Regions from separate parts of the Rhodococcus cercidiphylli genome, predicted to be linked through region 2. Evidence: predicted binding sites of a transcription regulator. Region 2 holds the regulator's gene; each other region holds the start of a gene.
What was found. The regulator LexA, encoded in region 2, represses DNA repair genes until DNA is damaged. The targets are predictions, from matches to a motif close to CGAACANNTGTTCG.
Positions count from the first base shown of each region.

Region 1 (4,185 bases), on a different contig from region 2:
ATCCCGCAGGAGGATTCGGGTCCGCTGGCCGGTCAGGGCTGGGGTTACACGGGAATCTTCGCCAAGGAGAACGGCGGCGGGTTCCTCACCGATCGATTCCCCGACGCGTACAAGGCAATCTGGGATTTCTCGGGGCAGACCACCACATCTCGTCACGTTCCGCACGTGAAGTACACCGGCATCACCCATCCCGGCCTCATGGGGACCGCGCCATCGGCGCAGTTGTTGGCGAAGTGGAACGCCCGTGAAGGTGCCTTGATCGCCACCGACCCCAATCGTGTTCCGCCACTGGCGCTTGCCCCAGAACTCGACGGGGCGATTCTCGGATCACTGAGCGGCGACGAATTCTCCCGTGTCGCAGGTGAAGCCGCGCGCACGGCACCGCCCCGCGAGAACGGCGGAAATCAGGACATCAAGAACCTCACCAAGGGCACTCGCGTCTTCTATCCGGTGTTCGTGCCGGGGGCGAAGTTGTCCTTCGGCGACCTGCACTTCTCGCAGGGAGACGGAGAGATCACGTTCTGTGGAGCCATCGAGATGGGCGGCTTCATGGACCTGCATGTCGACCTCATCAAGGGTGGCATGGAGACCTACGGGGTGAGCGAGAACGCGATCTTCATGCCCGGTAACACGGCACCGCAGTACTCGGAATGGATTGCGTTCTCGGGTATTTCGGTGACCCTCGACGGTGAGCAGAAGTATCTGGACTCCGACCTGTCGTATCAGAACGCATGCATGCACGCGATCGACTACCTCACCAAGTTCGGCTACAGCCCCGAGCAGGCGTACCTGTTGCTGGGTTCGGCCCCGATCGAAGGACGCCTGTCCGGGGTGGTGGACATCCCCAATTCCTGTGCCACCGTGTACATCCCCACCGCGATCTTCGACTTCCCGATAGCACCTTCTGCCAGCGGACCATTCCAAATAGACCCGGGAACGGGAGCGCCGAGGGCGCAGTTCTGACGCAGCGGGGTGGTCGAGATTTGTCGCCGAATGGCTAGTGGGCCTAGCCGTAGCCGGCAGTGATGTTCTGATTGACGCGGACCACCCGGGACTCGACTTCGGCGAGCGCAAGGATGTCCGAGACAGTCTCCGTGCTGCCACCGAGATACGCGCAGGGGAAGTCGAAGTGCTGAGCCACGCACCATGTGTGATCGCTGGGCCACCACAGATTCGGTGACAATCCTTCGAGTGTGTCCGCTGCGCGTGAGACCGGTCCCTTCAACAGGAAATAGTCGTAGCCGGCGATGGCTGCGGTCGGTGCCGTCGCGCGAATGTCGTCGAGTGCTGTGTTGCCTTCCCAGACGGCGAACCAGCACTCATCCGGTGTTGTCGTGCTTCGAGCGAGTACTTCGATGATGGATTCCAGCTGATCACGCCAGGGTGCAACGGTTTTCGACGACGCATGCTGGGTCGTGCTGGCACGTACGGGATACAGGACACGGGCATAGGCGTCGAACACAGTGGGGACCAGCGAGCCCACTGTGGTTGTGGCGAGGCCGTCGAGGTTGTAGTCCACCCACTGCGCTTCCGAGACATTCTGCTGCAGATCGTCGTTCGACCATTCCGGGCGATACGTGCTCGATGCCATAGCCCTCACGCTACCGACATCGAGTGCGCCCGCTGACAGGTTGAGCCACCACCCGCCAGGCGAATTGTTCAAGCCAGGATCGTTCAGCTCCGAATGCCGATCATGCGGTTCGGATGGCTCACGTCAGTCCCTACCACCGTGACTGCGTAGATGGTGGGCGGAGCCGTCGACAGCCTTCTCGCCCTGTTCGTAAATCTGTTCGAAACTTGTCGGTGGGTCGCGGTAGATTTTGTTCATGCTTTCGGGGGACGGCGGATCAGGGGTGGACGGCATCGATACGGTGCCGCCTACCCCTGACGTGTCCGATCCCGACTTGTCGGCATTCGTGGAGCGGGTCGAGGCCGCGGTTGCCGAGTTGGCGGAACAGGCGTCGGCGTCGTGGACGAACGCCGACCGGCGTGCGGTGATCCAACGCATGGAGACGGTGACCCGATCCTTGTCGGCGTACTCGTACACCTGGCTGAACGAGCTGATCGCGCAGCACGGCCTCGACGTGTATCCGGGCTCGGTCCCGTCCTCGGTGGCGTGGATGCTGCGGATCACCCCTCGAGCAGCAGGAGCACGAGTCCGTCTGGCCGCGGAATTGGGTGACCGGACTGCGTTCTCCGGAGAAGTACTGACCCCGTTGCTGCCGCGGACAGCGCAAGCACTGCGGGCGGGGTTGCTCGATGCCAAGCATGTGCAGATGATCCGCGAATTCTTCCGCCATCTGCCCTCGAGTATCGATCCGCAGACCCGCGATCTCGCCGAACGACAGTTGGTGGAACAGGCAGTGAAATTGCGGCCGGACGATTTCGCGCCGGTGGTGGCGTGCCTCGACGCGATGGTGAACCCGGACGGCGACCACGATGATGACGATGACGACGGAAACCCGCCGAAGCCACGGAAGCGGAGGGATGCGTTCTTCTACCTCGGCGAGCAAGGGGTCGACGGGATGTCGGAAGGAAAATTCTGCGTCGACCCCGAACTACGCGCCTACCTCGAAGCCCTGTTCTCCAAAGCCGCGAAACCCGGCATGTACAACCCCGCCGACGGCAAACCGATCACCGACGACGACACCGGAAGCGACGAGGACGACCACACCTCGGGCGAGGATGCCCACGCACGACCGCAGCCCGGGACCACGCCCCGCGAAGCAGGGGCGAATGATGCAGGATCGGGGGACTCCAATCCCGAAACACCACCGCTACCTGAGCGGGAAAACCGGTGGCGACGTGATGCGGGACTCTGGAACGACGGTCCATGCGGTGACGGCCCTTGCGGTGACGGCCCTTGCGGTCACGACGAATGCGGTCACGACGAATGCGGAGGCGGCATCGAATGCGGTTGCGGTACAGGCTCTGACGACGCCTACTCCGACGCCTCTGCTGCCGGTCGTACCGCTGCCGGGCACGGCGATACTGAGAGCAGTCAGGCACGGGCCGAGGCAGCGGCGTCAACGCGCGAGGCCGCAGCCCAGCGTGACATCCGCACCCAGAACGAACGTCGTCACGACGCCCTGAAACTGGCGCTCCGGCACACCCTCGCCTCCGGGACTCTCGGCACACACCGAGGCCTGCCCGTCACCGCGATCGTCACCATGACCCTGAAGGATCTCGAAGCCGGCTGCGGTTACGCGAAGACCGCTACCGGATCCCGCGTGTCGATCCGCGACGCGATCCGCATGGCTTCCCATGCCCACCACTACCTGACGATCTTCGACGACGACGGCAGAGCCCTGTATCTGGGTCGTTCCAAACGCATCGCCTCCGCAGACCAACGCATCGTGCTCATCGCCCGAGACCGCGGCTGCAGCTTCCCCTCCTGCACCCGCCCCGCAACCTGGTGCCAAGCCCACCACCTCACCGATTGGATAGACGGCGGCAACACCGACATCGACGGATTGACCTTCGGCTGCGACATGCACCACGCACTCGTCGGCACCGGACCAGGAAAGTGGTCGACCACCAAAACCACAGCAGCACATCGCTACCCAGGCCGGACCCTGTGGCATCCACCGGCCGGGATGGACCCGCGTAGGCGTGGGCTGATCAATCACGCACACCACCCCGAAGAGGTGCTGTACCCGCCGGACCAGCATGACGACACCGGGGACGAGGAACCACGACAACCCGCCTGACCACCAACACCAGTCTCAGGGCACAGCCCTGCCTGTAATCAGCACAACCTGCCTGCCCGAGGGACGGACTCGGAGGTCGGCCGTTGCGTACGGTGGGTCGATGATGGTTCTCGGGAGCGGCACGGCTTCGTTGTCGCCGCCTGCGCGCTTCGTGTGGAATGCGCTGATGCATCCCGATCTGCACCCGCACAATCGAGGCTTCGCCTGGCCGGTGATGTTCCAGGACGCGCCGCCGCCTCGGGTGGTCGAGAGCAGTGAGTTCGACCGTGTCGTGTGGAGCTCACCGTGGCCTACCGTTCCGGAAGTGCTGGTGCAGTTCGATTTACGACCGAATACCCAGCTCCGATGGGCGCTGCTGGCTCACGCACCTGCGCCGAGTCTGCAGACGATCGAATGGTTGCGCGCTCAGGCAGGCCATCTGGTGAATGTCGATCTCAGGAGAGCTCTCGGTCACTAGCGGCGGCTAACTGTTGCC
Region 1 is NZ_JAWLKE010000006.1:74,356-78,540, forward strand. It holds gene fmdA (formamidase) at 1-963, shown strand, start outside; gene R3P95_RS16180 (hypothetical protein) at 1,007-1,591, opposite strand; gene R3P95_RS16185 (HNH endonuclease signature motif containing protein) at 1,827-3,710, shown strand; gene R3P95_RS16190 (hypothetical protein) at 3,811-4,167, shown strand; gene R3P95_RS16195 (PLD nuclease N-terminal domain-containing protein) at 4,174-4,185, opposite strand, start outside.
Region 1: the regulator LexA is predicted to act here: its motif matches at 1,780-1,793, upstream of R3P95_RS16185 (HNH endonuclease signature motif containing protein).

Region 2 (4,185 bases):
TCGGGAACCACCACCTACGCGGAGAACATCGGCGTCATGGCGGCCACTCGTGTCTACTCGACCGCCGCGTACTGGGTCGCATCGATCACCGCGACGGTGCTCGCGTTCTCGCCCAAGTTCGGTGCACTGATCTTCACCGTGCCCGACGGGGTCATCGGCGGCGCAACCCTGGTTCTGTACGGCCTCATCGGGCTGCTGGGCGTACGCATCTGGACCGACGCCAAGGTCGACTTCACCGATCCGGTCAATCTCATGGTCGTCGCTGCAGCGCTCGTCGCCGGAATCGGTGACCTGACGCTGTCCGTCGGATCGGTCGAGCTCGGCGGTATCGCGTGGGGTTCCGTCGGCATCCTTCTCGGGTACCCGATCGTCTCGGCGCTCGCGAGAAGGGCGGGCAAACGCGCACGGTAGCGGGGTCGGTCACGAATCGCGCGCGTTTTGGTCATCGACCTCCGTGACGTCCCGAACGTACTGTTGGAGCGTGATGTCAGTCGTACCGACGACCGCGAATGACACCGTTCACAGGTCGATGTCGGTATGCACCGAACAAGGAGATCTGCGTGGAACGCACACTTTTCGAGCCCGAGCACGAGTTGTTCCGGGAGTCGTACCGGAAATTTCTCGATCAGCACGTAGCGCCGAACCATGCGAAGTGGGAAGAGCAGAACATCGTCGACCGCGACGTCTGGGTCGAGGCCGGTAAGCAGGGCTTCCTCGGAACGGCAGCGCCCGAGGAATTCGGTGGCGGCGGAGTCAAGGACTTCCGCTACAACGCCATCGTCACCGAGGAAACCACCCGCGGCGGATACAGCGGTATCGGCTTCACCCTGCACAACGACGTCGTCGCGCCGTATTTCATCGACCTTGCCAACGACGAGCAGAAGCAGCGCTGGCTCCCCGGATTCTGCTCCGGCGAACTGATCACCGCGATCGCGATGACCGAGCCCGGCACCGGAAGCGACCTGCAGGGCATCAAGACCAAGGCTGTCCGTGACGGCGACGACTGGGTGCTCAACGGCTCGAAGACGTTCATCACCAACGGAATCAACGCCGACCTGATCATCGTCGTGGCCTGCACCGACCCCGAGAAGGGCGCACAGGGCTTCAGCCTGCTGGTCGTCGAACGCGACATGCCCGGATTCGAGCGCGGCCGCAACCTCGACAAGATCGGCATGAAGGCTCAGGACACCGCCGAACTCAGCTTCACCGACGTGCGCGTGCCCGCCGCCAACCTGCTGGGCGAGGAAGGCATGGGCTTCATCTACCTCATGCAGAATCTGCCCCAGGAACGCCTGTCGATCGCCGTCGTCGCGGCCGCCGCGATGGAATCCGCGCTCGAGATGACGATCCAGTACTGCCGCGACCGTAAGGCCTTCGGAAAGTCGATCGGCAAGTTCCAGAACACCCGATTCGTGTTGGCGGAGTTGGCCACCGAGACCACCGCCACCCGCATCATGGTGGACAAGTTCATCGAACTGCTCAACGAAGACAAGCTGACCGTCCAAGAAGCTGCCATGGCGAAATGGTGGACCACCGAGAACCAGGTCAAACTGATCGACCGGTGCCTGCAGTTGCACGGTGGCTACGGCTACATGAAGGAATACCCGATCGCCAAGGCGTACATGGACTCCCGTGTGCAGACCATCTACGGCGGCACCACCGAGATCATGAAGGAGATCATCGGCCGCGGATTGAATCTGTGATCCGCTGATCCGAAGAACGCGAAGGGCCGCAGCACATGTGCTGCGGCCCTTCGCATGTCACTGCCGTGACGATCTCTACAGCTTGCGCATCACGGTCACGACCTTGCCGAGGATCGCGGCGTTGTTGCCCGGAATGGGCTCGAACAGCGGATTGTGCGGCAGCAGCCACACCTCGCCCTTGGACCGCTTGAACGTCTTGACGGTGGCCTCCCCGTCGATCATCGCAGCGACGATGTCACCGTTGTCGGCCACGGACTGCTGACGAACCACCACCCAGTCGCCGTCGCAGATGGCCGCGTCGATCATCGACTCGCCGACCACTTTCAGCAGAAACAGAGAGCCCTGACCGACCAGCTCGCGGGGGAGCGGGAACACGTCCTCGACGGCCTCTTCGGCCAGGATCGGACCGCCGGCGGCGATCCGGCCCAGCACCGGCACGAACGTCGGGGTCGGCAACCGATCCTGTTCCTCGGACGCGGGCGAACCGTCGACCGCGGCGGCAGCCTGGTCGGCCTGCACCTCGTCGAGACCCCGGACGTCGACGGCACGGGGACGGTTGGCGTCGCGCCGGAGGAAGCCCTTGCGCTCGAGGGTGCGCAGCTGGTGAGCAACGGAAGAGGTCGATGTCAGACCGACCGCATCGCCGATCTCGCGGATGCTGGGCGGGTAGCCGCGCTCGGTGACCGACGCGCGAATGACCTCGAGTACCTTCCGCTGCCGCTCGGTCAGACCCGCACTGATGTCGGTGCCGACCTCCATGGCCTTTGACGTGGGTTCCGCAGCCGACTTTCCTGCTGCGGCCTTGGTGGCGGTGGCCTTGGCTCCGGTCGTCCTGGAACCCGTCGTCGTGGAACGCGTGGTCGACCTCGTCGAGGTCTCGTCCTTCATGCTGTCGGCCTCCTGCTGGTGTCCTGGGATCCGGTCTGCGGGGTAGGTCTGCGCGGACTGGAGTTGATGGTGTCGACTCGTGTGGCGTGTGGTTTCTGACACGAATCTAGCGTGTATCAGCTGTTGAATCAAACATCTGTTCGACTCGTGTCGCGTTTTCTGCAGACTTTGTCGGAGGCTCGTGATAGAACTTCGAACAAGCGTCCATCGAACGCCTGATCGAACAATCGATCCAACGAGCGAAGTCGAGGTTCCGATGACCATCATCACCGATCGCCCCACCGCCGCCGGTGTCCGTGCCCGGTCGACCGTCGTCGAGCGTCGTCGCCGGGCCCGTCCCGTTCTGCGGAGTCCCCTCGGGATGCACGGTGTCACCACGGTGCCCCGTACGCAGAGCGCACCGTGCGTTCCGGTCCTCGACCCGTCGTGGACCGACGTCACCGATCGTGAGGAGGCCGATCGCGAGTTCGACGCGACCTCCGCGCACTTCGCGAGCCAGCCGGTTCGACTGCGATCGCTGGTGTTGTGGATGCTCGCAGTGGTCGTCGTGGCCGGTGGTCTGATCGGCATCGCGAACCTGCGAGCCGTCGCACCCGATGCAGGTGTGCAGCCGGCCGGTGTGGTCGAAGTGCACGACGGAGCTCTCGTCGAGTACACGACCGGCAGATGACCACCGCCCCCGTCGGGTTCGAGAAGGCTGAGTATCCTCGGTGGACTGCCCCGATGTGCGTGCTCGTCGTCGGAGCATCGGCTACGACGGAGGGTCCCTCATGCATTGCCCGTTCTGCAGGCATCCCGACTCACGCGTGGTCGACTCGCGTGAGATGGACGAGGGACAGGCAATCCGGCGGCGTCGCTCCTGCCCGGAGTGCGGTCGTCGTTTCACGACCGTCGAGGCAGCAGTGCTTGCAGTCGTGAAGCGCAGCGGCGTGACCGAGCCGTTCAGCCGCGAGAAGGTCGTCAAGGGAGTTCGACGCGCGTGCCAGGGCAGAGATGTCGACAACGATGCGCTCAACCTGCTGGCACAGCAGGTCGAGGACGCAATCCGTGCAGCGGGATCAGCGGAGATCCCCAGCAACGAGGTGGGATTGGCCATTCTCGGTCCGCTCCGTGATCTGGACGAAGTGGCGTACCTGCGCTTCGCTTCCGTGTACCGCTCGTTCAGTTCGGCCGAGGACTTCGAGAAGGAAATCCACGAACTGCGTAAGCACCGCGAGTCCGCCGACATCGACTGACAGTTCCGCCCGTCAGCGGCTCTGGTCCGAGATCGCCTTCTCGATACGCTTCTCGGAGACCGGATACGCCGTACGAATCCCTTGGGCGAACAGTCCCACGCGCAGCTCCTCGATCATCCAGAACAACTCCTGCACCCCGGAACTGTTCTTTCTGCTCTCCGGAAGCGAATCCAGCAGTCGTCCGTACGACGCGTACACCCGATCGAGTACATCCATCGCCGCCGCGTCACGGCCTGCGCTGCTCGGCAGAGTGGCCAACCGCTTCGTCGCCGCCGCGAGATAGCGCGGCAGGTCCGCCAATCTGCGAGAACCGAACTCGGTGACGAATCCGCGAAAGATCAAGCCGTCGAGCTGCTCCC
Region 2 is NZ_JAWLKE010000001.1:479,160-483,344, forward strand. It holds gene R3P95_RS02310 (uracil-xanthine permease family protein) at 1-411, shown strand, start outside; gene R3P95_RS02315 (acyl-CoA dehydrogenase family protein) at 561-1,703, shown strand; gene lexA (transcriptional repressor LexA) at 1,779-2,462, opposite strand; gene R3P95_RS02325 (hypothetical protein) at 2,848-3,261, shown strand; gene nrdR (transcriptional regulator NrdR) at 3,362-3,826, shown strand; gene hrpA (ATP-dependent RNA helicase HrpA) at 3,839-4,185, opposite strand, start outside.

Region 3 (4,185 bases), on a different contig from region 2:
GTAGTCGCAGAGGCATTGGAGGTTGTTGACGGTGGTCCAGCCACCGCTGCGAGGGTTGGCGTGATCGAAGGGGGTGATGTGGTCGAGTTGGCAGCGTGCGGCGGGTCGGTGGCAGCCGGGGAAGCGGCAGTGTTTGTCGCGGAGTCGGACGGCTGCGGTGGTGAGGGCGTCGGGTCGGTAGATCAGGGCGCGGTCGGTGAGCGGGTCGCGTGGGACGGATTCGCCGAGAGTGGGGTCTGCGGCGATGGCGGCTTCGAGTGCTGCGGCCAGCGATGCGCTGCCGAGGTAGATGCCTGAGGACTCGCGGTTTGCGGGTGTGTGGCCTGCAGTGGGGATCGTCGGGTTGTCCATCCGGATTGCCGAGCGTAGGTCGAGTGCTCTCATGTTGCGGGCGGGATGTCTGATGTCGTCCAGATCGAGGGCAGAGCTGTGCCGTGTGCCCCGGCCGACGGGGGTGTGGGTGCAGAACAGGGCTGCAGCGGACGTCAACGATCCCAGGCGACGCTGGCGTGGATTGTCGCCGGCGGCAGTGGCAGCGGCAGTCGAGCCTGTTCCCGGTTCCGGGCCTTGGGCTGACGTCGCCCCGGATGTTGTGGAGTCGGATGGTGTTGTGGGAAAACCTGATTCGGATCGTTTCGGTGCAAGATCAGGTGCCGGCGATATCGGGTCGGCAGGTGACTGCGACGACGATGCCGGGTCCGATGGAGGTCTCTCGGGGCCGGTTGCCGAGGTCGGATGTGTTGGCGGGTCGGTAGCTGGTGCCGGGGCACTGGTTGCTGCACGCTTGCGGACAGGGTCGGCGGCACCTGGGTCGGTAGCTGCAGCCGGAGTCGATCCAGCCGCCATGTCTGTAGCGGCGTCCGTCGGCCGCGTTGCCAGGCTCTCGCCCGCTGCCGTAGTGGCGCTGCTTTGGGTTGCAGGCTCGGTCGTTTCACTGTCCGAGCGTCGTTCCCATTCCCCGGTGTCCGGGTTCTGCACTGCGAGTCCGAGTTTCTCGGCGAGGGTGACTGCTTCGGTGAGCAGGATCTGCCAGTGACTGTTGCGTGCGAGTTCTCGTGCGAGGTCGGGGTCGATGGAACCGTGCCCGGCGAGGTAGGCGGGGTTGGCCAACAATCCGATGAGGGTGGCGATGTCGACGGTGATCATCGTGAGCGGCACCCGTCGATCCGGCAGCGCTGCATCGGTTTTGGGGCAGTCGGTGCGTTGGCACAGGCATGCCAGTCGGGGTTCGCCGTGCATGCGGGCCATGAATGCATCGCACAGGCGTTCTTTCTTCCCGCGCGGGTCTTTCGGGCAGAGGGTGTCGGCCATCTCTTCGAGGAGTTGCCATGCGGCGGCGGCTTCGGGGGCGGTCAGCTCGGCTCGGATGCGGGCGAGTTCTCCGGCGGGACTGTAGGTGACGGTCCGGAACTTCTTCGCGAACTCCCGCAACGCGGCCGCTTCCTCGGGTGCGACGCGCAGCAGGATGTCCCAGATCGCCTGTTCGAGCGGGCCCGGGGACGACCTCCGCGCCGCCTCGACCACGTCGGCTTCGACGCGGGTGACGATGTCGTCGGAGAGGTTGTCGAGGATCCGGCATACCGTCCGCACGCGGGGAAGGTCGATCTCACCGGTCTCGAACGCTGCCCTCAGCAGCGGCATCCTGGTATGCAGGGCAACGCCGACCGAGACATACGCTTCGGCGACGGTCGCCGAGCAGCCCAACGCCACTGACATTTCCGTGCGTCCGTATCGGCTGTAGTGCTTGTGCTTGGTGTCGCGGGTGATCCAGTCGCAGTGCACGCGATAGCAGGCGGTGATCTTGCGGGCGGCCTGCCGATTCTCCTCACGCGCGGCAGCGGTCAACGCCTCCAGTGACACGGTCGGGATTGCACCCATTTTTCACCCCCCGGTGAGCCGAAACAAGAACGCCTGTTCGAACAAGAAGAACAATAACCCGACCCACCGACAAGAATGCTCGAGCCGAAAAAGCACCGGCTGACCTGCCGTTACCCTCGGAATCGTTCTACACTGCACTCCATGAGCGAGCCCGGTTCAAAGTCGGAACCGATCGAATTACGCCGGCGTGCGGCCGGCGGCGATCAAGATGCCATCGACCAGTTGGTCGAACTCGCAGGCGAGCGCAACGACCTCGACGAACTCCGCTCTCTCGCCGATGCAGGCAGCAGCGATGCCGTCGACATCCTCGTCGAGCTCGCCGGTGAAGTTGGCGACCGCGCCGAGCTGCAAAGATTGGCCGACGCAGGTAGCCAAGACGCCGCGGACATTCTGGAGGAACTAGATAGCTAAGCGGGCCGCTCCCCCAGTTGCACGGTGAGCCGGTGTGCCGCGTCGAGCAGCATCTTGCCCAATTCCCGGCGTCGGTCGTCACGGAATCGCGTCTCGACGCCCGTCAGGCTCAGTGCCCACGCAGGACCTCCGGCGCGGTCGAACACAGCAGCACCGAGACCCCAGCTGCCTTCCACGAGCAACCCTGGATTGACGGCGAAACCTGTTGTCCGAGTGTGGCCTACGCGGTGCCGAATCGCTGTGGCGGAATGAGTCTCGCCCCACTCCGGCACCAGGTCGACGTCGCCGAGGTACTCGTCGACCTCCCGATCGGGCAGGTGCGCAAGAATGGCCAAACCGGCGGACGCCACCCCGAGCGGTAGCCGAATGCCCTCGTACAACACGTGCGAGCGCAACGGAAAGCTCCCTTCCACCCGAAGCAGGCACACGGTCTCCGCCCCGCGCCGGGCCGAGAGGAACGCGCTCTCTCCACTCTCGGTGGCCAACGCCTGCACTATCTTTCGAGCCTGGTCGGTGATGTCGTACCGCAATGCCGCCATCGATCCGAGCAGATAGATCTCCGGGCCCAGTGACCAGTTGCCGGTCGCGTCGCGGTCGACGAATCCTTGGTCGGCCAGCGACGCCAGTAGGCGATGTGCGGTCGGTCGCGCGATACCGGTCGCCCGCGCGAGCGCGGTGGTCGAGGCACCCGACGGCTCCTCGCTCCCCGCTGCGCGCAGCAACGAACAGATCTTGTCGATCACACTTGCGTTGGCATCCGGTGTCGTCACCCGGCCATCGTACGTCCACTCACCGGACGCCTAGTCCACATCCGTTCACCGAACGAGCAGATACCAGCATTCGCCTCACCGAAATACACAGCTCAGGTTGACTGACTACAACGTTTGCTCAACGAACACATCAGGAGCTGCAAGTGACTGGAAAGACCTACGCGTCCGCCGCCGACGCGGTTGCGGACATCGGCCGAGGAGCGACCCTCGCGGTCGGTGGCTTCGGACTGTGCGGCATCCCCGACGCACTCATCGAGGCCATCGCCAACACCGACGCCACCGAGCTCGAAGTATTCTCCAACAACTGCGGCGTCGACGGCTACGGACTCGGAATCCTGCTGGCCGCCGGACGAATCCGCCGCGTCACCGCCTCCTACGTCGGCGAGAACAAAGAGTTCGCCCGGCAGTACCTCGCCGGCGAACTCGAAGTGGAACTGACCCCGCAGGGAACACTCGCCGAGCGACTCCGCGCCGGAGGCACCGGAATTCCCGCATTCTTCACCCCCGCAGGAGTCGGCAGCCCCATCGCCGACGGCGGAATGCCCTGGCGCTACGACCCCGACGGCTCCATCTCGATCGCCTCCCCACCCAAAGAGACCCGAGTGTTCGGCGACAAACGGTACGTACTCGAAGAGTCGATCAACGCCGACTTCGCACTCGTGCACGCCGAAATCGGCGACACCGCAGGCAATCTCGTGTTCGACAAAACTGCGATGAACTTCAACCCCCTCGCCGCGATGGCAGGAAAGATCACCATCGCCCAGGTCGAGAACCTCGTGGAGCCGGGCGAAATCGACCCGGCCCACGTACATCTGCCCGGCGTGTTCGTCCAACGCGTCGTACACACCGGCCCACAGGACAGGCGCATCGAAAAGCGCACCGTCAGTTCAGGAGTTCGAGCATGAACACAGGATGGACCCGCGATCAGATTGCCGAACGCGCCGCAGCGGAGATGGTCGACGGCGAATACGTCAACCTCGGCATCGGACTACCGACCCTGATCCCGGGATACCTGACCGACGCGGTCAAGGTCACCCTGCACTCGGAGAACGGCATCCTCGGCACCGGGCCCTACCCCACCGAGGACGAAGTCGACGCCAACCTCATCAACGCCGGCAAGGAGACC
Region 3 is NZ_JAWLKE010000012.1:100,664-104,848, reverse strand. It holds gene R3P95_RS24425 (HNH endonuclease signature motif containing protein) at 1-1,878, opposite strand, end outside; gene R3P95_RS24420 (hypothetical protein) at 2,020-2,289, shown strand; gene R3P95_RS24415 (IclR family transcriptional regulator) at 2,286-3,059, opposite strand; gene R3P95_RS24410 (CoA transferase subunit A) at 3,203-3,964, shown strand; gene R3P95_RS24405 (3-oxoacid CoA-transferase subunit B) at 3,961-4,185, shown strand, end outside.
Region 3: the regulator LexA is predicted to act here: its motif matches at 1,905-1,918, upstream of R3P95_RS24425 (HNH endonuclease signature motif containing protein).